3 regions of the Acidovorax sp. KNOB132 genome follow, and region 3 is predicted to be linked to each of the others. Evidence: predicted binding sites of a transcription regulator. Region 3 holds the regulator's gene; each other region holds the start of a gene.
What was found. Region 3 encodes sigma-54, which starts transcription at its own class of promoters, with help from an activator protein. Its sites were predicted from a motif close to TGGCANGNAANCTGCTTT; they were not measured.

Region 1 (7,140 bases), on a different contig from region 3:
CTGCACCACGTCGAGCAGGTGGCGCGCCCGGTACACCTCGGTGCCGGGCACCAGGGCTGCTTCCTCCGCGCTGCCGGGCGGCAGCACCATGCGCACGGCCACGCCGGCCGAGCGCAGGGCCAGGCTGGTGGCGAGCGCGCCGCGCACGGGGCGCAACTCGCCGGACAGCGACAGTTCTCCCGCGAATTCATGGCCCACCAGGCGCGCGCTGTCGATCTGCCCGCTGGCCGCCAGAATCCCAAGCGCAATCGGCAGATCGAACCGTCCGGAGTCTTTGGGCAGATCGGCCGGCGCGAGATTGACCGTGATTTTCTGGTTGTGCGGAAACTCCAGCCCGGCATTCTGCAGTGCCGAGCGCACGCGTTCCCGCGCCTCCTTCACTTCCACATCCGCCAGACCGACCAGCGTGAAGCTGGGCAATCCGTTGGCCAGATGCACTTCGACCGTCACGCACGGGGCCTGCAGTCCCAGCAATGCCCGGCTCTGCACCAAAGCAAGACCCATGGTTGATTTTCTCCCTCGTTGGAAAGCCGGCTGTTCGCCAGCGCCTGAATTTCGAAGGGCGAGGATATCGGCAATCGCGGCCCTCCCGGCACGGCAGCGGTTGAGAACCAGTGCAGAGGGCGCCCAGGCTGGCCGCGCCGGGGCGCGGGATCGCGCCATCGGTCGGCCGCCGCGCGCCGCCGTTGCGGTCCTGTTTTGAATGCCTTTGTTTGCCGGGGTTAATCAGGACCGGCAAAGCCGGAGATTAATTACATGAAAAGGTCGGACCCGAAAATATAAACAGCGGTTTAATAATGTACAACTCCGTACTTTATTCGCTGCGAATATTATTTTCACTCGATGCGTTAAATAAAATTTCCTTATGTTGTGTGGAAAAACAGCGTGGCGTGGGGGCCATTGATCGAATCACACGCAAGCAAATGAAACATAAAAACCCCATATTAAAAATGGCAGTGGTTTTTGATCTAGCCTAATACCGTGCTGCACTGCAACATCGAATCAACAACACGGAGGTTTCCATGGACCTGACCACGCGACTCATGCTTCAAAACCGTGCCTGGGCTGACGAAATGACGTCACGCGACCCGGCATTTTTCGAAAACCTGGTGGCCGGCCAGCAGCCGCGCGTCTTCTGGATCGGGTGCGCCGACAGCCGCGTGCCCGCCGAAAGCATCACCAATGCCTTGCCGGGCGAGTTGTTTGTGCACCGCAGCGTGGCGAACCTGGTCCGTCCGGACGATCCCAACATCATGAGCGCGCTGCAATACGCCCTCGACGTGCTCCAGGTGCGGTACGTGATCGTCTGCGGCCATGAAGGGTGCGGCGGCGTCCGGGCCGCCCTGATGCCGGCCGAAAGCGCGGTGCCGGCGCGCGGCGACTACCTGGCCGAGCACCTTCGCCCGCTGCGGGCCCTGTACCGCCGCCGTGCGGGCGAGATCGACGGCCAGACCGTTCCCGACCCGGACGATGCCGATGAAGTCGCCGCCCGGGTGGGCCGCTTCGTGGAGCTGAACGTGGCCGATCAGGTGCACACGCTGGCGGCCACGCCCCAGGTGCAGCGCGCCTGGCAGCGGGGACAGTCCCTGCAGCTGCTGGGCTGGGTCTACGCCTTGCGGGACGGGCGCCTGCGCCAGGTGCTGGACCTCGATGCCAGCAGCATCCAGCTGGCCGCGGCGGCCTGACCCGAAGGAGTGCGCACCATGCAAACCACCCTTCGCAACCCGGACGGCGCGTCGGCCGCCGGTCTTCTGGCCCACTGGCGCAGCGACGTGCCGGCGGGCGTCGTCGTCTTCCTCGTGGCCTTGCCCTTGTGCCTGGGCATCGCATTGGCCAGCGGCGTGCCGCTGATGGCGGGGCTTGTCTCCGGCATCGTGGGCGGGCTGGTCGTGGCCTGGCTGTCGGGCTCCCAGCTCAGCGTGAGCGGGCCGGCGGCCGGCCTGGTCGTGATCGTCGTCGATGCGATCGCCAAGCTGGGGAGCTTCGAGGCGTTCCTCGTCGCCGTGATGGTGGCGGGCGCGCTGCAGTGGCTGTTCGGCCGCCTGCAGGCCGGCGACCTGGGCGCCTGCTTTCCCTCGCCGGTCATCAAGGGCATGCTGGCCGCCATCGGGCTGATCCTCATCCTCAAGCAGCTTCCGGTGGCGTTTGGCTTCGTGTCGGGCGAGCAGGCCATGCGCCTGGTGCCCCGCACGATCGACGGCTTCGATGACCTGGGCCGGCTGGTCGGCGCCGTCACCGGCAGTGCGGTGATCATCGCCGCCGGTGCGCTGGCCATCCTGTTCGCCTGGGACTCCCCCTGGGCCAAGCGCCTGCCGCTGATCGGCCGGCTGCCCGGGCCGCTGCTGGCGGTGCTCTGGGGCATCGGGTACCAGGCCGTGGCCATGGCCACCGAGCCGTCCGTGGCGCTGCCCGACCACCAGCGCGTGGCCCTGCCCGAAGGCGACGGCCTGGCCGCGCTGTGGTCTCAGCTCGCCTCGCCCGACTGGTCGGCGCTGGCGCGGCCGGAGGTCTACACCATCGCCTTCACCCTCGCCGTCGTGGCCAGCCTGGAAACCCTGCTGAGCCTGGAGGCGGCCGACCGGCTCGATCCGCTCAAGCGCGTGGCGCCGCCCAACCGGGAGCTGCAGGCGCAAGGGGTGGGCAACCTGCTGGCCGGCCTGCTGGGGGGGCTGCCGATCACGGCGGTGATCGTGCGCACCTCGGCCAACATCCAGTCCGGTGCGCGCACCCGGCTGTCGGCGGTGTTCCATGGCGTGCTGCTGCTGGCGAGCGTGCTGTTCCTGTCGGAGTTCCTGCAGTGGGTGCCGCTGGCCGCGCTGGCCGCCGTGCTGCTGCACACCGGGTTCAAGCTGGCCAAGCCGGCCATGATCGCGGCGGTCTGGCGCGAAGGCTGGTCGGCGTTCGTGCCGTTCGCGGTGACGGTGGGCGCGATCCTGGCGACCGACCTGCTCATCGGCATCCTCATCGGGCTGGCCTGCAGCATGCTCTTCCTGATCCAGGCGAACACGCGCGGCGCGCTGACGATGATCTCCGAGGGCAACGTCCACCTGATCCGGCTCAGCAAGGATGTGTCGTTCTTCAGCAAGGCCACGCTGCGCAACCACCTGAACCGGGTGGAGCCGGGGCATTCGCTGGTCATCGACGGCTGCAACTGCGGCTTCATGGACCGCGACATCCGCGAGGCGCTGGACGATTTCATGGCCCATGCGCAGGAGCGCGGCATTCAGGTCGAACTGCGATCCATGCCGCAGGCGGGCCCCCCCGTCCCTTCGGACGAGCCCCCGGCGCAGTGGCTCAAGGCCCGTTCGGCGCGCTGACGGCGGGAGCGCTTCCCCCAAAAAAACAGCGCGGTCGGCCCGGCCGGGCGGCGGGATGCACCAACGCAGTGTGTCCCGCCGCCCTGTCCCCATGGCGGTGCATGGACGGACGATCGCGGCGAATCATGGCCTTGGTGGCACTGCAATGGTGCAAAAAGTAACGCGGGCGCATAGCATGTAACCACTTTCGGCATAGCTGCCAGGCCGGCGCCCAGGCCCGGATGGCACCGTGCGAGGGAGATGGCACGGTCCATGCTTGGAGCGTGGACATCCCTAATCAGCCACCCCCGGAGGAACCATGTCCCGTGTATCCATGAAGTCCTTGAGCGTCGCCCTCGTTGCCGCCCTGCCTCTGCTGGCCAGCGCACAACTGACGGGCAACGTCAGCCTGACCACCAACTACAAGTTCCGTGGCCAGGACCAGGACGCCAGCCGGGTCAAGGCCGTCAAGCCCGCCATCCAGGGCGGCTTCGACTACAGCTTCGGCGACAGCGGCTGGTATCTGGGCAACTGGAACTCCAGCGTGGACTGGCTGCCGGGCAATTCCATCGAGATGGATTTCTATGGCGGCTACAAATTCAAGGCCGGCGACGTGGACCTGGACCTGGGCGCGCTGACCTATGCGTACCCCGGCAATTCCGTCGGCAACACCACCGAACTCTACGGCGCGGCCACCTACGGCCCGCTGACGGCGAAGTACTCGCACACCATCTCCAAGGACTACTTCGGCTGGGCCTCCGCCAAGACGACCAGCAACAAGGGCCGCAACACCGGCTACCTGAACCTGGCGTATGCGCAGGAAGTGGCCCCCAAGACGACGCTGAAGGCATCGGTCGGCTTCACGCGCTTCGCCAGCGACATCAAGGACCTGGGCGTGCCCAACTACATGGACTACAGCGTGGGCGGTGCCTACGACTTCGGTTCGGGCCTGTCCCTGTCGGCCGCCGTGGTGGGCGCCAACAAGAAGGCCTTCTTCGGCCCGGTCAACAAGTCGCGCCTGATCGTTGCGCTCACGAAAACCCTGTAAGACAACGGGCGCCGAGGGGTGCCTCCAATGGAGAAAAGCAACATGAAAATGGTGACAGCCATCATCAAACCCTTCAAGCTCGACGAGGTGCGCGAAGCCCTGTCGGACATCGGGGTCCAAGGGATTACGGTGACCGAGGTCAAGGGCTTCGGCCGCCAGAAGGGCCACACGGAGCTGTACCGCGGCGCCGAATACGTGGTGGACTTCCTCCCCAAGGTGAAGATCGAGGCGGCCGTGTCCGACGAGCTGGTGGACCGCGTCATCGAAGCCATCGAGGGGGCCGCGCGCACCGGCAAGATCGGCGACGGCAAAGTCTTCGTGTGCCACCTGGAGCAGGTCGTCCGCATCCGCACCGGCGAGACCGGCAAGGAAGCCCTGTAAGGCCCGGCCCCCCGCGCCTGTCACCAGACACCCAAGAGAAACTGCCATGAAAAAACTGCTTGCTTCCTTCCTGCTGGGGTTGAGCCTGATGGCCTCCGGCACCGCCGTGCTGGCCCAGACGCCCGCGGCATCCGAACCCGCATCGGCCACGGCACCCGCCGCCGCCCCTGCGGCCGCAGCCCCTGCGCCAGTGGCGGCCGCACCCGCACCGGCGGAAGCCGCCGCGGCTGCAGCACCTGCCGCCGCCCCCACGCCCAAGCTTGATTCGGGCGACACGGCCTGGATGCTGACCTCCACGCTGCTCGTGATCCTCATGACCATCCCGGGCCTGGCCCTGTTCTACGGCGGTCTGGCCCGCTCCAAGAACATGCTGTCGGTGCTGGTGCAGGTGTTCGTGATCTTCTCGCTGATGAGCGTGCTGTGGGCCGTGTACGGCTACACCCTCACGTTCGGCGGCGAAGGCACGTTCTTCGGCGGCTTCGACAAGATCTTCCTCAAGGGCATCGCGCCGGACACGCTCTCGGGCGCGCTGCCAACCATCCCCGAGTATGTGTTCGTGGCCTTCCAGGGCACCTTCGCGGCCATCACCGTGGCGCTGATCGTGGGCTCGTTCGCCGAACGCATCAAGTTCTCCGCCGTGCTGATCTTCAGCGTGCTGTGGTTCACCTTCAGCTACATCCCCATGGCGCACATGGTGTGGGGCGGCGGCCTGCTGGGCAAGGACGGCGCGCTCGACTTCGCCGGCGGCACCGTGGTGCACATCAACGCCGGGATCGCCGGCCTGGTGGGCGCCTACATGGTGGGCAAGCGCATCGGCTTCGGCAAGGAAGCGCTCACGCCCCACAGCCTGACGCTGACGATGGTCGGTGCCTCGCTGCTGTGGGTGGGCTGGTTCGGCTTCAACGCCGGCTCCGCCGGTGCCGCCAACGGCGCTGCGGGCCTGGCCTTCATCAACACCGTCCTGGCCACGGCCGCCGCCACGCTGAGCTGGCTGGCCGGCGAGTCGCTGCACAAGGGCAAGGCCTCCATGCTGGGCGCCGCATCGGGTGCCGTGGCGGGCCTGGTGGCCGTCACGCCGGCCGCCGGTTTCGTCGGTCCCATGGGCTCCATCGTGCTCGGCCTGATCGCCGGCGTGGTCTGCCTCTGGGGCGTGGGTGGCCTCAAGAAGATGCTGGGCGCCGACGATGCGTTCGACGTGTTCGGCGTGCACGGCGTGGGCGGCATCATCGGTGCCATCCTGACCGGCGTGTTCGCATCGCAAGGCCTGGGCGGCACGGGTGGCCTGACCCCCGACACGTTCGCCATGGGCGCACAGGTCTGGATCCAGCTCAAGAGCGTGCTGGTGACCATCGTGTGGTCCGGCGTCGTGGCCTTCATCGCCTACAAGATCGCCGACCTGCTGGTGGGCCTGCGCGTGCCGGAAGAAGCCGAGCGCGAAGGCCTGGACATCACTTCGCACGGCGAGACCGCCTACAACCGCTGACCGGCTGAGATCCCTGCCGCGGTGACTGGTGGCATCGCGGCGGTGCGACAACAAGCGAGATATTCCTCCTGGACATTGGGCCCGCCGCAAGGTGGGCCTTTTTTTTTGGCCCGCGGCCACCGGCCGCGAATAATGGAAGCAGCAGACCGGCGCGCCAGCGGTGGCGTGCCCGGCCCCTTCCACCGCCTTCCCAGGAGAGCCCCCCATGTCCATGGACTGGCGTCCCGCCACTTCCGAGCCCGACCAGTTGGGCGAATCGCCTTTCTGGCACCCCGTCGAATCGCGCCTGTACTGGGTGGACATCGCCGGCCGCGCGCTGTGCCGGGTGCACCCGGCCTCGGGCCGGGCCGAGCGCTGGGCCATGCCGTCCGAGCCCGGCTGCATCGCGCCCGCGCGCACCGCGGGCCAGCCCAGCGGCCTGGTGATCGCCCTGCGCGACACCCTCTACCGCGCCAAGGACTGGGGCGGCCCCCTGGTGCCGGTGGCCCGGCTGCCGATCGATCCGGCCACGGAGCGGGCCAACGATGGCAAGTGCGACGCGCTGGGCCGATTCTGGGTGGGCACGATGCACGAGCCCGCCGCGGGCCCCCGCCAACCGGTCGCCGCGCTGTACTGCGTGGATGGGCGCGGCGACGGGGCTCCCCTTGTGCGCCGGATGCTGGACGGGGTGGCCACGGCCAACGGCCTGGCCTGGTCGCCCGATGGCGGCACGCTGTACTGGGTCGATACCCCCTCGCACACCATCCGGGCCTGGGCGTGCGATGCCTCGGGCGAGCCCGTGGGCGCGCCGCGCGTGCTGCATGCCTTCGCGCCCAAGCCCGATGGCTGGAAGCCCGGACAGCCGGGCTACGGCGGCCGGCCCGACGGCGCGGCGGTGGATGCCGAAGGCCACTACTGGTGCGCCATGTACGAGGGCGGCCGCGTGCTGCGGC
Region 2 (7,140 bases), on a different contig from region 3:
TGCGACCGCATCCGAGGGGGTCGGCATCGAATGCACGGCGACCGTGGAAACCGTGGGGCCGACGGGCGTGGAGATGGAGGCGTTGATGGCCACCCAGGTCGCCTTGCTCACGGTGTACGACATGTGCAAGGCAGTGGACAAGCACATGGAGATCAGCGGCGTGAGGGTGGCGAAAAAACTCGGCGGCAAATCCGACTGGAAAACACCCCCTACTTCGGCCACGCCACCTTAGCCATCTCCGGATAGACCGCGGCCTGTTCATCCCATTGGCGGCGCAACTCGGCGACCAGATTCTGGCTGGGCTGGTTCAAGCGCGTCATCACCACGACCCAATATTCCGCCTCCTGGGTTTTGCCGGCCGCACCGTACATTGCGGCAAGCTTGTAGAGGGTGATGGTGCTGGGCAATAGTTTCGTGGTCCGTGAAGCGCGGACCAGATCCTGCTCGGAGTGCGCCTTGCCGGGGCTGACCCGGATAAGCCACATCAAGTCCTGCAACTGGGTCAGAGATACCACTTCCGGGGCCAGGCGATCAGAGGGCGCGGCCAATTGCTGGCGCTCGAAGCGGAGAGAGAAGAAATCGTCTTCGATTCGCAGGTAGTCATGGATGGTGATGGCCAATCCTACGCCAGCCACTCCCATCATGATGGCGATCGGCCAACGCCCCGTCTGCCCAATGGGCTTGAACCGCAGTGCCTCGTTCAACGCGCCCAGCATGAGGCCGCACGGCAGCAAGAAGTAGGCGTAGTAGAGGGGATATTCCAGCATGGCGTGCACACCCAGCGCGGCCACGAACAGGAACATCCAGAGGTGCTCTGGCTGGGCCATGCGACGGATCGCATAAACGGTCCACAAGACCAGCACTGCGCAAAAAGCCAGACCCAGCGGAATCCCCGTGAAAACCAGCAGATCCATCAGCAGGTTGTGGGCATGCCGGTGCGTTCCCGCCGTGACCATGTCGTAGGGGTTCGGAGCGAACTGCGCAAAACTGGTTTGCATCCAGCCAAAACCGAACCAGGGGCGGCTCCACACGGCTTCCCAAAGATGCATCCAGACGTCCAGGCGCAGTTCCAGGTTCGAGATGCTCCGCACGGGTCGCAGCTGGGACGCCCGTCCCAACCACACATCGACATGGGGCAGCGCAACGAGGAAAACCGCGAACATGCCGGTCCAGGTGAACGCGCCCACCATGACGCCCCGCGTGATGGCCAGGCGTTTGCGGAACAGGGCCATCATCGCCAAGGACAACAACACGACCAGCCAGGTCGTGCGCGACTCCGCCAGCGCCAGTCCTACCGCCAGCAAAACGGCCAGGAACCAGGCCACAAGGCCAGGCAATCGGCTGCGTTGATGCAGCCACGCGCAAGCGAGCACGCCGAGGCAGAGCAAACTGGCCAATTGGTTCGGTTGCCCCAGGTTGGCATGAAAGCGCTCGGATGGCGCAGGAATGAAGAGCCAGAACGCGCTGCCGGGGTCGATTTGCAGCCATTGCTGGAACTGGATCAGCAGCGATCCCAACGCCCCCACCAGCGCCGCCATGAACAGAAAATCGGCACCGTGCGAAGGCTGCCACCGCTCCAGCGCAGCCCCCACCAGCATGGTCAGGGCCAACCCTATCAAATACAGGGAACTGGTCCACGCCACCCCCAAAGCCTCCACCAGACCGGCTGCATATTGCGCCCATACGATCACGCAGCACGCCAGAACCGCCAGGGGAAGGACGTGCCAAGCCACCCACTGTGTTCTATTGATCCGCCAGAGCACCACAGCGCCGAGCCCCCACATCGTACAGGCTGCCCACGCATCCGAATAGAAGTCAACCCAGGGTTCGTGGTGGTTGGGCAATAACCAGCACAAGGCGTAAACCAATGCACCCAGTACAGCTAACGGTATCGAACGGGAGGATGAGTTCGGAGCCATAAATCTTAAGGACCAAGAAAAAAAAGGGGGCTGACGCCCCCTTTTTTGGAATGAAAACGCCAAGCGTCAGTAATTACTTGCAAGAACCAGGCGCATAACGAAGCGCGGTGCCAGTGCCCTTGCAGATCCACTCGTAAACTTGTTGTCCCTGACCGCCGTTCGCACCGCCCAGTGCAAAATTGTTCCCGCCGCTATCCTTCTTAGGCGTCAACATGATGCTGTCGGCAGTCGTTCCCGTCATCGTCGTACCCAAGTTCGTTTCGTGTGGGAGGACAGTAATGATGCCAGTGTCGGCAGCGGTCGAAATCGACTTCACCATCTTGGTAGGACCAGTTGCATCGCAACCAAAAGCGTTGGTGCCCGACAGCGTCGCATCGGTGCGCATGCTTTGGATGGTTTCGCTGATGGTCGTGCGGCACTGGGAAGCGGCCAGAACCACTTCAGCCATACGCGCCTTGATGGTGTAGTCCTTGTAAGCCGGCAGGGCCACAGCAGCCAGAATACCGATAATCGCCACCACGATCATCAATTCAATCAGGGTGAAACCCTTTTGCAGATTGCGCTTCATACATCTCTCCTAGGAGGTCGATTGCAAATAAAAACCTGCAGAAGAATTCTCCAGGTCCGCCATCAACTCAGCAGGTTCCATGCCAACGCGGCCTATCCGTCAAAACAGAGAAACCCCAGGGGAACAGGCCAGGGAAACCCATCTGAATCGCTCCATCCCTGGCACTTGTGACAAATTTGTCCACCACCCCTGTCACAAGCAGATGCGTGAGTTACGAATCTCGGCGCATCTCAAGCCGACTGATACCAATCGATCAGCCCTGAACGAACTCCATCTCCGTCCCTGCCAGCGCCAAGCGGTCCCCGCTCTTCAACAGCACCGGTTCATCCGCCATCACGGCGCCATTCAACTGAGGCCGCTGCGCGCCTTCCACGTGCGACAGCACAAATCCATGGTGCCGCTTGGTGATCGACGCAACCGCCACACCCGGCTTGCCGATGGTGGTCACCACCTTGACCAGCGCCACCTCGCGCCCTGCAGCCGCCCCTGAGCAGACCCGGATGGACGCGCTCAAGACCGGAGCGGGCGTCGACCCGGCGGCGGACAGCGGGGCGGAACGGGAGGTCAAAGGCCGTGGCGGAACCATGCCGGGCTTGAACACCATGGTCTTTTCGAAGTTTTCGCCTTCGTTTTCCTGCAGGAAGCGGATTTTGTACTTACCCACTTCCACCGTGTCCCCGTTGCGCAGCGGCTGGCGCTTGACGGGCTGGCCATTCACATAGGTGCCGTTGGTGCTGCCGAGGTCCTCGATCTCCACCTCGTCGGGCGAGACATGGAGCACGGCGTGTTCGCCACTGACGGCCAGGTTGTCGATGACGATGTCGTTATAGGGGCGGCGGCCGAGGGTCGTACGCTCCTTCGTCAATTGGACTTCCTTGATGACGACTCCGTCGATCGACACGATCATTTTCGGCATGATCAATTCCTCATTCTTTCATTGCGATGGTCGGCCAGGTGGCTGATTCAACTTCAATCGGCACGCAAAAATCGCGACATCAAGCCGCGCTTCCTCTCAATGGATCCCGCCTGCACCAGCAGCACGCTGATGTTGTCACGGCCGCCCCGGGCATTGGCGGCTTCGATCAGGTGGGCGGCTTTGTCCTCCAGGGGTTCCTGTACCAGGGCCAGCGTTTGAATCTGATCGTCTTCGACCATGTCGGTCAAGCCATCCGAGCACATCACGAACAGATCCTGCGGCTCCACGGGAAACTCATTGATTTCGACCAGTACAGCACTTTCCACGCCAAGGGCGCGAGTGACCAAGTTGCGCTGGCCCGATATCGCCGCTTCTTGCGGCGTGAGGATGCCGGCATCCACCTGTTCCTGCAGCCAGGAGTGGTCGCGCGTGATCTGCCTCAGCACACCGCCGCGCAAGCAGTAGCACCGTGAATCGCCGATGTGCCCGAGGATCAGGCGGTCGCCCAGAAAAACGCCGACCACCACCGTGGTGCCCATGCCCGAATACTGCGGATGGGAGAGCGACGCATCGAAGATGGCGTGGTTGGCCCGCTCCACGCAGTCTTCCAGCGCCCGGCGCACTTCCGTCGACGCGGCACGGGGGCCGGCTTGCGCCAGCCACTGGGTCATTTCGTCGTGAATGAGGCTGGTGGCCATGCCGCTTGCGATTTCGCCCGCGTTGTACCCGCCCATGCCATCGGCGAGCACTGCCAGCTGCGCGCTGGCGTCCGCGATCACGGCGTCTTCATTGTTCGAGCGCACCCGGCCTTGGTCGGTGCGGGCACAAAACTGATAGTTCAGCTTGATTCCCAAGGTCATGCTTCACCCGGCGCAGGGAGAAGCAAAGCTGCGCCAGCGGTGTGCGCAGTCCCTGTTGCAGTTTTTTGAAAATCCCCCATGTCGTGCCCTGTTGCGTCGCGTTCCGCATCATAGACGACGGACCTGTCGCTGAGAGGGCCTCGGGGTCGGCCGACCCCAAGTTTTCATCGGGCTACCGGAGGCACAACCGCATCAACCGGCCGCCGCCGAGTTTTGCTGCGCCCGCGCCTGCAGGAATTTTCCGGCGCCCACCACGAACAACGCCCCCAGAGCAGCCGCCACATAGTGCAGGGAGGGATGGGCCAGGACGACATCGTGCAGCGATGCATCGCTGGCGATGGTCTCGCCCCCCACCCAGCCGATCAGGCCGGCTCCGAACAGAACGATGATGGGAAAGCGCTCCATGAGCTTGATCATGAGCGTGCTGCCAAAAATGACGAGCGGAATGCTGATGGCCAGGCCGAGGATCAACAGGACCATGTTGCCGTGGGCCGCGGCGGCCACGGCGATCACGTTGTCCAGGCTCATCACCAGGTCGGCAATCAGGATGGTGCGGACGGCCGCCATGAGCCCGCCGCCAGACTGGGAGCCTTCGCCGTCTTCGTCGCTGTCGGTCATCAGCTGCAGGCCGATCCACAGCAGCAGGCAGCCGCCGATGATCTGCAGGAACGACAGCTCCAGCAGCTTGGCGGCCACCACGGTCAGCACGATGCGCAGCACCACGGCGGCGCCGGAGCCCCAGAAAATGGCTTTCTTCTGCTGATGCGGGGGGAGCGAGCGCGCGGCCAGTGCGATGACCACGGCGTTGTCGCCGGACAGGATGATGTTGATCCAGACGATCTTGACGAGGCCGATCCAGAAGTCGGCCGTGTGCAGGAATTCCATGCGAGGTATCTCCGTGTTATGAATGAAAGAGGCGCCCGAAACCAGGGTTTCGGGCGCCTCTTCTTTTATGGGAGAGCGCAGTTTATCGGGGCTGCAAACCCCTTTCGTCCGTAGTTTTGCTTACGGATTACTTCAGCTGCGCCTTGAGCAGCTTGCCGAGCTCGGAAGGATTGCGGGTGATGATGAAGCCCGACTCTTCCATGATGGCGAGCTTGGCATCGGCCGTGTCGGCACCGCCGGAGATCAGCGCGCCTGCGTGGCCCATGCGCTTGCCGGGAGGCGCGGTCACGCCGGCGATGAAGCCCACGATCGGCTTCTTCATGTTGGCCTTGCACCATTGGGCGGCTTCCGCTTCGTCCGGACCACCGATTTCGCCGATCATGATGACGGCATCGGTGTCGGGATCGTCGTTGAAGGCCTTCATCACGTCGATGTGCTTGAGGCCGTTGATGGGGTCGCCACCAATGCCCACGGCGCTCGACTGGCCCAGGCCCACTTCCGTCAGCATGGCCACGGCTTCGTACGTCAGCGTGCCGGAACGGCTCACCACGCCGATGCGGCCCTTGCGGTGGATGTGGCCGGGCATGATGCCGATCTTGATTTCGTCAGGCGTGATCAGGCCGGGGCAGTTGGGGCCCAGCAGCAGCGTCTTCTTGCCGCCGGCGGCTTCCTTGGCCTTCATCTTGTTGCGCACTTCGAGCATGTCGCGCACCGGAATGCCTTCGGTGATGCAGATGGCCAGGTCCAGATCGGCTTCCACGGCTTCCCAGATGGCAGCGGCGGCGCCCGCGGGCGGCACGTAGATCACCGACACGGTGGCGCCGGTCTGCGATGCGGCTTCCTTGACGGAGGCGTAGATCGGAATGTTGAAGATCGACTCGCCGGCCTTCTTGGGATTCACGCCCGCCACGAAGGCGTTCTTGCCGTTCGCGTATTCCTGGCACTTTTCGGTGTGGAACTGGCCGGTCTTGCCCGTGATGCCCTGGGTGATGACCTTGGTGTCTTTATTGATGTAGATCGACATGTGTGTTCTCCGGGCTTACTTGACGGCAGCAACGATCTTGGTCGCAGCTTCGGCCATGGTGTCTGCGGCGATGATGGGCAGGCCGGATTCGGCCAGCATCTTCTTGCCCAGCTCTTCGTTGGTGCCCTTCATGCGCACGACCAGCGGCACGTTCAGGTTCACGGCCTTGCAGGCGGTGATGACGCCGGTGGCGATGGTGTCGCACTTCATGATGCCGCCGAAGATGTTGACCAGGATGCCTTCGACCTTGGGGTTCTTCAGCATGATCTTGAAGGCTTCGGTGACCTTCTCGGGGGTGGCACCGCCGCCCACGTCCAGGAAGTTGGCCGGCTCGCCGCCGAACAGCTTGATGGTGTCCATGGTGGCCATGGCCAGGCCGGCGCCGTTCACCAGGCAGCCGATGTTGCCGTCCAGGCTGATGTAGGCCAGGTCGAACTTGGAGGCTTCCACTTCGGCCGGATCTTCTTCGTCCAGGTCGCGGTAGGCCACGATTTCAGGATGGCGGAACAGCGCGTTGGCGTCGAAGTTGAACTTGGCGTCCAGCGCCATCAGGTTGCCCTTGGAGTCGCAGTTCAGCGGGTTGATTTCCACCAGCGAAGCGTCCGTCTCCATGTAGCACTTGTAGATCTTGGCAAAGATGTCCACGGCCTGATCGATGGACGCGCCGGTCAGGCCGATGGCTGCAGCCACCTTCTTGCTCTGCTCGGCGGTGATGCCGGTCAGGGGATCGATCATCTCGGTGATGATCTTCTCGGGCGTGGAGTGCGCCACTTCCTCGATGTCCATGCCGCCTTCGCTGGAAGCGATCAAGGCCACCTTCTGCGTGCCGCGGTCGGTCACCAGCGAGACATACAGTTCGTTCTTGATGTCGGCGCCGTCTTCGATGTACAGGCGGCGGACCTTCTGGCCTTCGGGGCCGGTCTGGTGCGTCTTGAGCTGCATGCCCAGGATTTCGCCCGAGATGCGCT
Region 3 (9,926 bases):
GCCCGGACGATGTTGCCGCCCTTGAGAAGGCCAGGCCTGGTGACGGCCACCGCCAGCCGGTCAGGCGCCGTCGCCGTATTCCTTCAGCCGGTTGTACAGCGTCTTCATGCTGATGCCCAGCATGGCGGCGGTCTGCTCGCGCCGCTGCCCGCAGTGAGCGAAGGTGGCGAGGATCAGCGCCCGCTCCACTTCCGCCAGCGAGCTGCCCAGCGGCAGCCGCAGTTCGGTGGAGGCGGCAGCGCCGTCGGCCATCGGTGCCATCTCGCGTTGCTGCGGCGCAAGCGGTGGCAGTGGGAGCGGTGGCTGCGAAGGCACGAGGTCGCGCGGCAACCAGCGCTCGGTCACCGGCCCTTCTTGCGTCATCACGAAGGCGCGCTGCAGCACGTTGCGCAACTCGCGCACGTTGCCGGGCCACCGGTATTCCGCCAGGCGCTCCAGGGCGGCGGCGGTCAGCGTCTTTCGGCCCCCCTCACGTGCTGCGATGTCGTCCAGGAAATGCTGTGCCAGCAGGGGCAGGTCTTCCAGCCGGTCCCGCAGGGGCGGCAGGTGCAGCGGGAACACGTTGAGGCGGTAGAGCAGGTCTTCCCGCAACGCGCCATCCACCACGGCCTGGGCCAGGTTGCGGTTGCTGGCAGCCACGATGCGCACATCGGTGTGCCGCGCCTCGGTGGAGCCTACGCGCAGGAAGGTGCCGGTCTCCAGTACGCGCAAGAGCTTGACCTGCAGCTCCAGCGGCATCTCGGTGATCTCGTCCAGGAAAAGGGTGCCGCCATTGGCGCGCTCGAAAAACCCCAGGTGCTGTCGGTCCGCCCCCGTGAAGCTGCCCCGCTCGTGGCCAAAGATTTCGCTCTCGATCAGCTGGGGCGAGATCGCGCCGCAGTTCACCGCCAGAAAAGGACCGTCGCGTCGCCGGCTGAGGTCATGGAGGGTGCGGGCAACCAGCTCCTTCCCAGAGCCGCTTTCCCCTGTCACGAACACCGAGACCGAGGTGCCGGCCACGCATGCGATCTGCTCGTACACCTCGCGCATGATGGGCGACCGGCCCAGCAGGTGGCCGAAGCGGCCGGTCGATTCCCACTGCAGGCGCATGTCCTGAATCTCGGCCAGCAGGGTGGAGGGCGAGCGAGCGCGGGAGAGCACGGCATTGAGCCGTTGCGTATCCACCGGCTTGATAAGGTAATCCGCAGCGCCCAGGCGAAGGGCCTGGATCGATGTGTCCAGGCTGGCGTGGCCAGTGATCAGCACCACTTCCGAATACGAGAGCAGTTCGGCCTCCTCGCACAGGGACAGCCCATTGCCGTCGGGCAACTGCAGGTCGAGCAGCACGATGTCGGGGCGCTGCAGGGCAATCTGACGGCGCGCATCCCGGAGCGAAGAGGCCGTGGCTGCCGTGAATCCGCCAGTGTGCAACAAGCTCGCAAGCATGCGCGCGGAGTCGGCATCGTCTTCCACTACCAGGGCATGGGCCATGCAAATCTCCCCGAGTAAGAATTTGAAAAAGAGGAATTATTTGCAGCGATCGCTGCCATGGGTGTAAACGAACGTACAGCGGTCAACCGCTTCCGCGTTCCAGCGCGTCCGTCAGCACCTGGGGCCACTGGCCCCAGGCGGCCCATGCGTCAAAGCCTGCGCGCCGGGCGCCGGCTGCATCCAACGCCTCTTCCTGAGCACAAGGCATGGCGGCTGCCACGGCCACCATGCGGCCGGCATACCCGGTCTCCCGCGCGGCGGCTGCAAACTCGCGCGCCTCTTTGGCAGGCTGAGCATTTGCAAGAACCAGATCGGGCACGTGCTGCAGCAACAGGTCCAGCGCCGGCTGGGTCGCCCCGCCGTCCAGCACGGTATATCCCTGGCGCTCCAGAGTTTGCACTGCTGTCTGGCGATCTTGCGCGCCGTGCAGTGCGACAAGCACCTTAAGGCGCCGCAGTCGGGCTGGCGGTGGTGGCGTTTCTGCGAGGCAGGGCAGCGCGAGATACTGCAGCGGTCCATCGGAGGGCGATGGAGTGCGTCCCCCATGCAGTGCAATGACATGGTCGGCAAGAAGGTCTGCCAAGGTGGCAGGTGCGCCGGCCCGCACATGCAGAGCCAGCAGGCATGCGGCTCCCGAGGGCCGCTCCATGTGGTCGTTGGGCAGGCCGCGAACTTCCACGCGCACCTCGTCCCCTTGCCTGAACACGTTCAAGTCCATGCGCATGCCCGGGGCCGCCGCTTTGCACGCCCGGCAAAGCATCTGATCCATCGCCCGGCGCATCAGGCGAGGATCTGCCATGACCCGCAGGTCGGCAGCGATCTGCTGGGTGCAGGCATAACCCCTGTTGGAGTTCACCAATGCCTCCCAGGCCTGCCGCACCAGACCCGAGAAGTCCAGCGGCACACGCCGCAGTTCCATGCGCCCCTCGCGCGCCGCCAGCACGTCCTGCAGGTCTTCCAGCAGCGAAGACAGATGCCGTGTCTGCCGAGCGGCCACCGCGCACGCTTCGCTCTGGATGGGCATTGGATGGGGGGCGAGCGCAATCACCTCCAGCGCTGCGGACAGTGCGCCCAGCGGGGTGCGCAATTCATGCCCCACACCAGCCATGGAAAGCCACGGCGGCGCTGCAACGGGGGGCGCTGCGGCGGGGTGAGGCGCTGCTGTCGGGATGGGTGTGGAGGTGTCATTCATGATGGGCGAGGGCGTTCCGCTCGTGATGGTGTTGCCGGGCGCCAGTGCCGCAGCATGCCGCATGCCAGTCAGTGCCGGTAAGAACCGGGCCAGGCAACGAACCCGTGGGCGAAACCGGCAGGAATTGCGGCAATCTCTACCGGTTGAGCAACATGCCTGCATTAAAGGATAGCGCCAAGTGCTGGTTTTCGAGGCTGGGTGAGCTCTTTCCAAGCCATGCGTGGTGTGGCATATGCCTTGCTTTGTTGCATGGGATGCTCCCCAACCCATGGATCTTCGATGAGCCAGCTTAGTCTGAGCACTTCCGCAGCACTCACCCAGAATGCTTCGCCCCGCTTGCAGCATGCCGTGCGCCTGCTGCAGATGTCCTCACAGGATTTCGCACGCGCCGTGCGGGAGGCGGTGGAGAGCAATCCGCTGTTGGAAGTCGAGGATGGCGATGCGCAGCGGGATATGCAGACGGTGCCGCACGCGCCGCCGAGCGACTGGAGTCCGTCATCTGGCAGCGGCCGGATCCCGTCTGCCGACAGCGATGGGGAGAGGGCCTGGGAGCGTTCAGCAGCGCCCATTTCATTGCGAGCCCATTTGCATGGGCAACTGGACCTGCTTCGTCTGCCGGAGCGGGATCTGCTGTTGGCAAAGGCGGTCATCGAATCGCTGGACGACGATGGCTACCTGCGCGGCGGGTTTGAAGAGATCGAGCAGGCGGTGCACACCATGGCCCTGTCTCCGGAACCGGATGGGCAGGAAATCCGCATGGCGTGGCGCCGGGTCCAGGGGCTGGATCCAGCAGGCGTTGCCGCCGTGGACCTGCGGCATTGCCTGCTATTGCAATTGCACACGATGGAGTGCGTGACGACCCGGGATCTGGTGCGTCGTGCCATTGAAGGCCACCTGAAAGCCGTGGCGTTGCGCGACCCCACACGGCTGTCCGAGGCGCTGGGGGTGTCGCGCGAGGCTGCAGCAGCGGTTTGCGCGAAGATTCGCGCGCTCAACCCCAGTCCTTGCCGCGCCTTCCTGCAAGACGATGTGCCGCTTGCGGTGCCTGACATCGTGGCTGTGAGAGGCGGGAGAGGTTGGCAAATGGTTCTCAACGATGCTGTGATGCCTCGCCTTCGGGTGCATTCCGCCTATGCGCGGATGTTTCAGCAGCGCAAGCGCCATGGTGAGAGTGCGGCGTTGAGCGCCTGCCTGCAGGAAGCGCGTTGGTTGGTGGGTAACGTGGCGCAGCGCTTTGCCACCATCCTGGCGGTGGCGCGAGCCATCGGGCGGCACCAGCAGGCGTTTTTCGAGCATGGCCCGTTGGCGCTCAAACCGCTGAAGCTGCAGCAGATCGCGCAGGAAGTGGGGGTGCACGAATCCACCGTGTCCCGTGTCACCAACAACAAGTTCTTGGCGACCCCGTTCGGCTTGCATGAACTCAAGTATTTTTTCTCGCGCGGCTTGTCTACGCGCAATGGCACCACCTGCGCTCCTGCGGCCGTCAAGGAGCTGGTGTCGGAGTTGATTGCGGCCGAGTCGCCCTTACATGCTTTGTCCGATGCGGCGATTGCCGGCCTGCTGGCGCAGCAGGGGTTTTCGGTCGCCCGGCGCACGGTCACCAAGTACCGGCAGGCGCTTCGCATTTCGGCGGCGCCGGAACGTCACAGGAACGTTTGAACCAACGGTTTGCACCTCAGGGTGAAGACCAATTCACCAAAGATCAATCATGGCTTTCGCCTGGGCTTCCATTGACGGATTGACCTTGTTTTCCCGCACGTTGGCGGTGGATGGTCATTGGTGTGGGCTGGTCGATGTGCTGCAGGGCATGCAGCCCCGGATCACGACTGTGGCCTGCGCGCAAATGCGGTTCAGTGCAGCGCAAGCGGATTGCGATGCGATTGACCTGGTGCAGACGCTTTATGCGGGTATCGCTCGCCGCAGGCATGCGAGGCAAGAGGCTGCGCGTTGTGTCAAGCGAGCAATCCAGGCAGACGTCGACCGGTAGTTGCGCAAGGGGGCCTGCAGGTGCCGGGCATGTCGATTGCCTCTGCCGTGCCAAGCCTGGTTTGACTGCCAGGCCTGGGCCGCTCCCCTCCACGGGAGCACATTGAAGGAGTATCGAAATGGCCAACCAAGGCAATCCATCCAGTAGCAATCGTGGCTTCGCCGCCATGGATGCGGCAAAGCAACGTGAAATTTCAAGCAAGGGTGGGCAGGCGGCGCATCAAAAGGGCACGGCGCATCAGTTCACCTCCGAAGAAGCCCGCGCCGCTGGCGCCAAGAGCCATAGTCGCCGCAACTCGAATTCTGGCGGTGCCAAAGCCGGTGCGTCAGCTGATGCGGAGGCCACTCTGTCGGACAGCGCTTCCAGCACGAAACCCAACGGAGCGACTCGCGCGCCGCAGGGCGCAGGTCGCGATTCAGGCCCCCAAAGCCGTTGAATCCAGCGCTGTGGTGCAGACGATTTGTTCGGGGGCTACCGCTGAAAACAGATGGGTGGCACATCGATTGCCGTTGGAAGCGCTGCACCTGTCGAACCCGCATTCCTGCGCAAGCCCAGGCATTCGTTCCGTAGGCTGTCCAGGAGGGTGGGACGCGCCATAAATCCTATTCCATGAGGCAATCCATGAACACCAACTACCCCACGCGCGCCCCGCGCCACCGCGGGCTCTTTCAGCAATTTTCTCCGCTCCATCTCGCGCCTGAGTGGGAGCAGTACAGCGTCATCAAAGCGCGGGGAGTGCGCACCATTGCCCTCGGCGGGCATGCCCCCTATGCCACTTCTGGCTGGGTGGTCGAACAGGCAGTGGGTTGCATCGAGCTTATCGGCGCCAAGGTGGCAGGTCTGGGGCAGATGCTGCTGATCGGGTTCACCCTCGGCGAACCTGCGGCTCCTGCGGGCTTTGAAGTCACGACAACCGACGCCATCGGCACATTGATCTTGCCGGCCCACTGCTTTGCCGCCTGCGTGGCGATTGCGACCGGTCAGAACGCGCACTTTCGCATCGGCGGAGACGGACAGTTGAATGCGATCGGCAGCGACCCTTCGTTGCTGCAGATGCCATCACCCCCGTAAGTCTTTGCGGTCCACCGCCGTCTCAGGGCAATGGTCGCTCCAGCGGTCAGGCCGCCCAGCCTTCGTTGATGAAGAGCCGGGTGGCCAGCAACCCTGTCGAAGTCCAATGCGTCGCGGGAGACAGCGCGGCGCTGAGGAACTGTCGGCGCTGCTCTCCTTCCAGTGACTGGAGTTGTTCATTGAATTGATTCAGTTCGGGGTCCAGTACAGGCTCTGCGCTGGCCGCGAAAGGGCTCACCGAGCGGTGGCGTGCCAGGGCTCTGAACGAGGGCAGTCTGCGCGTCTGGTTGGCCGAGGCGGGCTGGGCATAGTCCTGTCCGTCGCGGCTGTCCTCGCCACGAATCCAGTCGTGGATCACCTGCAACTCATATCCCGTGAACACGCCGAACATTTCCGCGCGTTCTCCTTGAAGCAGGTTCCAGAATCGGCTTTGCGCCACCGGCGCGCCGAGTCGGATCCACCCGCCGTCCACCAGCGCGTCGAGCAATGCATCGATGTTGCCCTGGGGCCCAGCCAATCGTTGACGGTGCGCCCGCCAATGCGGCAATAGTCGGAGTGCATGCCTGCACCGGCCGGTGCCTTTCTTTCGAAGATTTTTACCACTTCGGCCCTGGCGTCAAAAGATGCGATGACCTCCTGCGTGCCACGCCCGGCGTCTGCGAGCTTGCTCCCGGCGCGAACGCGCTGCCAAAACTGCTTGCGGTCTGCCTGGACTTCCATCATCTGAAGCACTGCTTCGCAAGCTTGCCATGCATGGCCGCTGTCGCCGTTATCGACCGTGACGTGAAGCGTGAAGTAGTAGGGGTCGATCCCAAGCTCGTTGAGCTCGTACGCCGTGATCAGCAGGTGCAGCGGCAACTGTTCATAGCCCAGGTTGAAGCCGATGACCTCCGGCAGGAAATGCTCGGCATTCCATCCCAGGGCCAATTGCACCGCGCCCTGCAGATAATTGGCATTGTCCAGTTGCAGGTCTTGCTGAAGGCCGTGCCGGCGCATCAATTGGCGATAGAGCGTGACGTGGTTCTTGTGCGGCACGCCGTCTCCGAGTTCTTCGAGGTAGGTCTGGAGCAGGGGGCGCAGCCGTTCAGTCGATGAATGCTGCGCCAGACCGTATAGCCAGGACCCGTCCACCAGCTTGGTTGGCGCCACCGATGCCAGAAAGTTGAGTGCATGGGCGCGGTTGTGAAAATACTGGCGCTCGCCGCCTGCGCGCCGCCCATCCAGGTAGGTTTGATAGCGCTGCGCCACAGACTGGGCGTTTGCGCGGGCCCACGCATGCAGGTCCTCGGGTGCTTCGCACAATGCGCTGGGGACGTCTTTGCTATCGTCCATCAGCCGCTGCAGCCACTGGGCGGCGTGCTGGCGGGTTTGCAGCGTGGGGGACGGCGTGAGCAGCGCTTCGTAGAGACGGCGATAGGGGCCGGCGGCATTCGGGCGCTGCGCATCGTCAGCCCGAGGTGCTTGGCTGCCATGGTGGTCGACGGAGGGAAGAATTTTTTGTGCAAGCATCGTTGGCGATGGGCTGGAGGAGTGGACCCATGCTGCGATGCTGGAAAGAAGGCAGAAACCACCAGATGGCGCGAACCCCGGTCGGCAAGGTCCTACGCCGCCGATGGCTTCCCCTGCAGCCAGCCCCACGAGCGCAGTTGCTGCAATTCGCCCCCGTGCAGCCGCGCGCCAATGTCGCTACGGTACCGCAGGTTGGGCACGATCACTTGGCGAACGCAATCCAGGGCGGCCAGGTTGGCGGCATGCACTGTTGCGCCCACGCCCGTGGCAACGCCCAGGTAGCCGCATGAGCCACTCGCCACCAGCTGTCCCTGATGCAGAGCCACCTCTGAAAAATGCAGGCTGTCTCGCTGTGCCTGCGTGATGGAGGGATCCAGGAACACCGGCAAACCCTTGGACAGTTCCGCATACCCATGCCGGTAGGGAAACGGCGGGACTGTAAGAACCACGCCGCAGGCAAAACCCTTTTTCGTACCGAAGTCCAACGTGTCGCGGCGCAGCATTCGGCGAAAGATGGCGTCCCACGGATCATCGTGAAGCGCTTCGCAAATCGCGAAACCCGGGTAGCCGAACCGGCAAGTGAATTCGAGGGGCCACAGCCCGTTTTCGTTGGCGATGAGGTTCACGTTGATGTAGCCACAGTAACCGCCATCCCGCAGCATGGACAGCAGGGGACGCAGGACGGTGTCGTACAGGCGCGCACTTTCGTGGTAGCTCACGATGGTGCCCATCTCTCCGGTGAGTTCGCCCAGGTCGCCCGGGAAAAACCGCTTGTGCTCGAAATCGACACACACGGGCGACAGAAAGTGATGGCCGTTGAAATACCCGCCGACCCCGATCTCGATCCCATCGATGAACTCCATCAAGATGAAGTCCGGTGCCTCGGCCTGGTCCACTCGGGTTTTGCCCGCGTGCATGGCCAGCAGGGCGCGCACGTCGGCGCCGTTGCTGGACTGGCCGACGTAGTTGCGCGTGCGCTCGCCGGAGGCCCCGTTGAACTTGAGTACATAACGTGCGGGATGGTCATCGAGGAACACCATCGCTTCGCCATAGTCGGTGAAACGGTGGCAGCCCGCTACCTGCAGTCCCGCGGCCTGCAAGGCACTCTGCCCGAAGGCGCGGTCCGCCTCCAGTCGATCGCCGAGGGCGCTGCCGCCGATGACCTGAAAGCCTTCCGCACGCAATGCATCCTGCAATTCGCCCTGGGTCGCGGATTCGAAGAGGATCACGCCTTCGTTTCCAGCCGCCTTGATCCATCCCAGTTCGCTTTCCCATCCTTCGACGCGCTGCAGGATGCCCTGGAAGACGTCGTGGCACGCAGGGTCTTTAATCACGACCCGCACCTCGTGGCCGCGGTGCTGGAGGCCGCCATACATGGCCGCCAGGTCGTTGGTCTGCCCAATGCCCAGAAATCTCATGCAGCCCGCCTTTGCACCACCACGCCGACGGCCGCGATCCGATCCGCCTTGGCATAGGCCGGCCCTTCCAGTTCCTCTCCGAAGACATCGGGGTCCAGTTCTTCATAGTGCACCGCACAGTCGTGGGCCGCGGCGTAGGCGACAACGGAGTCGCGCAAAGCATCGCGTCCTTCGACGATGGTCGAGCCGGTGTAGAGCAGCAGGCGGCCGGTGGGCGTCAAGCGATCGAGGCTCTCTTTCAAAATGCGCTCGGAAAGCGCTTCTCCAAACTGTCCACCTCCGTGCCGGTACGTGCGGTTGGCATCGTCCACCAAGTAGGGCGGGTTGGAGACGATGAGATCGAACCTGCCGGCGACCTCGGAGAAGAGGTCACTTTGAACGCACTGCGCGTAGGGGTAGCCGGCGACTGCTGCATTGGCTTTCGCGTGCAAGAGCGCGCTGGGATTGATGTCCACCAGGACGATCTCGCATCCGTTGGGCTGCGCCTGCCACGCCCTCGCCGCGACGAGTCCTCCCGGCCCGGCGCCGCACCCGACATCGGCAATGCGTGGCGATTCCGGCTGCGGCTGCATTCGCAACTGATGGCGGATGAAACTTGCAAACCGGTAGGTGTCCGGCCCGAAGAAAACGGCATCCTCTTGCGCCGTCGGAAAGGCGGAGTGGGCAAAGAGGAATCCATCGAGCGAACTGAACCGAACGTTGCTTTGCAACAGCCCGTTTGGGGCGGACTGCAGCCAGCCATCGTCCAGCAGAGCGGTTGATAGATCTGGGGGAAGCTGGTCTTTTGGAAAAGGTCGGTTCCATCCAAATGCGTCACGCAGGTCCGAAGCCTCAGGGACGTGCGGCCTTGCAAGCACTCTCTGGTGCGTGAGCGGCGTTACCGTGACGAACCGGTAGCCCATGACGGTGAGCCACTGCCCGAGCCGCTGAAGACTGTGTTGGGCAGAATGCGTGGTGGATGCTTTCATCGGATTTGGCAAGCGGCATTGCAAGGAGAGGGGGCGAGCGGCGAGGGGGGCGGGCGCCGCAGGATGCCAACCGCTGCGATCTTTCAGGGGGCCTCGGCCGTCGTGGTGTAGGACAAAAGAGCCTGCTCGCTGACGATCGTTGCATCGCCGGATCCGGTTTGCGTGGGCTGAATGGGCCGCGGAAGTCGGGATGCTCTTTCAGTGAGGCTACAATTGGAGGCTTTCCCGCAAAAACGTCGCCCGGCAGCAACCAAAGCAATCCCCCAACAAGCAGCAGTCTTCAGGAATGTCTTCCTGCGGACTCCGGGCGA

Region 1: a site for sigma-54 is predicted at 3,559-3,576, ahead of AC27IO_RS17845 (TorF family putative porin). Genes of this name have one in related genera too.
Region 2: a site for sigma-54 is predicted at 2,555-2,572, ahead of AC27IO_RS08045 (pilin). Genes of this name have one in related genera too.

Annotation. Positions count from the first base shown of each region.
Region 1 is NZ_BAAJYT010000176.1:48-7,187, reverse strand. It holds partial or broken gene AC27IO_RS17860 (YifB family Mg chelatase-like AAA ATPase) at 1-504, opposite strand, end outside; gene AC27IO_RS17855 (carbonic anhydrase) at 1,023-1,685, shown strand; gene AC27IO_RS17850 (SulP family inorganic anion transporter) at 1,704-3,317, shown strand; gene AC27IO_RS17845 (TorF family putative porin) at 3,616-4,344, shown strand; gene glnK (P-II family nitrogen regulator) at 4,387-4,725, shown strand; gene amt (ammonium transporter) at 4,772-6,208, shown strand; partial or broken gene AC27IO_RS17830 (SMP-30/gluconolactonase/LRE family protein) at 6,414-7,140, shown strand, end outside.
Region 2 is NZ_BAAJYT010000036.1:12,641-19,780, forward strand. It holds gene moaC (cyclic pyranopterin monophosphate synthase MoaC) at 1-232, shown strand, start outside; gene AC27IO_RS08040 (PglL family O-oligosaccharyltransferase) at 210-1,733, opposite strand; gene AC27IO_RS08045 (pilin) at 1,993-2,487, opposite strand; gene AC27IO_RS08050 (FHA domain-containing protein) at 2,741-3,403, opposite strand; gene AC27IO_RS08055 (Stp1/IreP family PP2C-type Ser/Thr phosphatase) at 3,457-4,263, opposite strand; gene AC27IO_RS08060 (TerC family protein) at 4,456-5,148, opposite strand; gene sucD (succinate--CoA ligase subunit alpha) at 5,276-6,172, opposite strand; gene sucC (ADP-forming succinate--CoA ligase subunit beta) at 6,188-7,140, opposite strand, start outside.
Region 3 is NZ_BAAJYT010000002.1:36,435-46,360, forward strand. It holds gene AC27IO_RS00675 (sigma-54-dependent transcriptional regulator) at 61-1,470, opposite strand; gene AC27IO_RS00680 (histidine kinase) at 1,553-2,413, opposite strand; partial or broken gene AC27IO_RS00685 (hypothetical protein) at 2,426-3,007, opposite strand; gene rpoN (RNA polymerase factor sigma-54) at 2,942-4,321, shown strand; gene AC27IO_RS00695 (hypothetical protein) at 4,371-4,649, shown strand; gene AC27IO_RS00700 (KGG domain-containing protein) at 4,768-5,085, shown strand; gene AC27IO_RS00705 (hypothetical protein) at 5,271-5,720, shown strand; gene AC27IO_RS00710 (hypothetical protein) at 5,767-6,111, opposite strand; gene AC27IO_RS00715 (iron-containing redox enzyme family protein) at 6,075-7,229, opposite strand; gene AC27IO_RS00720 (phosphoribosylamine--glycine ligase) at 7,322-8,647, opposite strand; gene AC27IO_RS00725 (methyltransferase) at 8,644-9,615, opposite strand.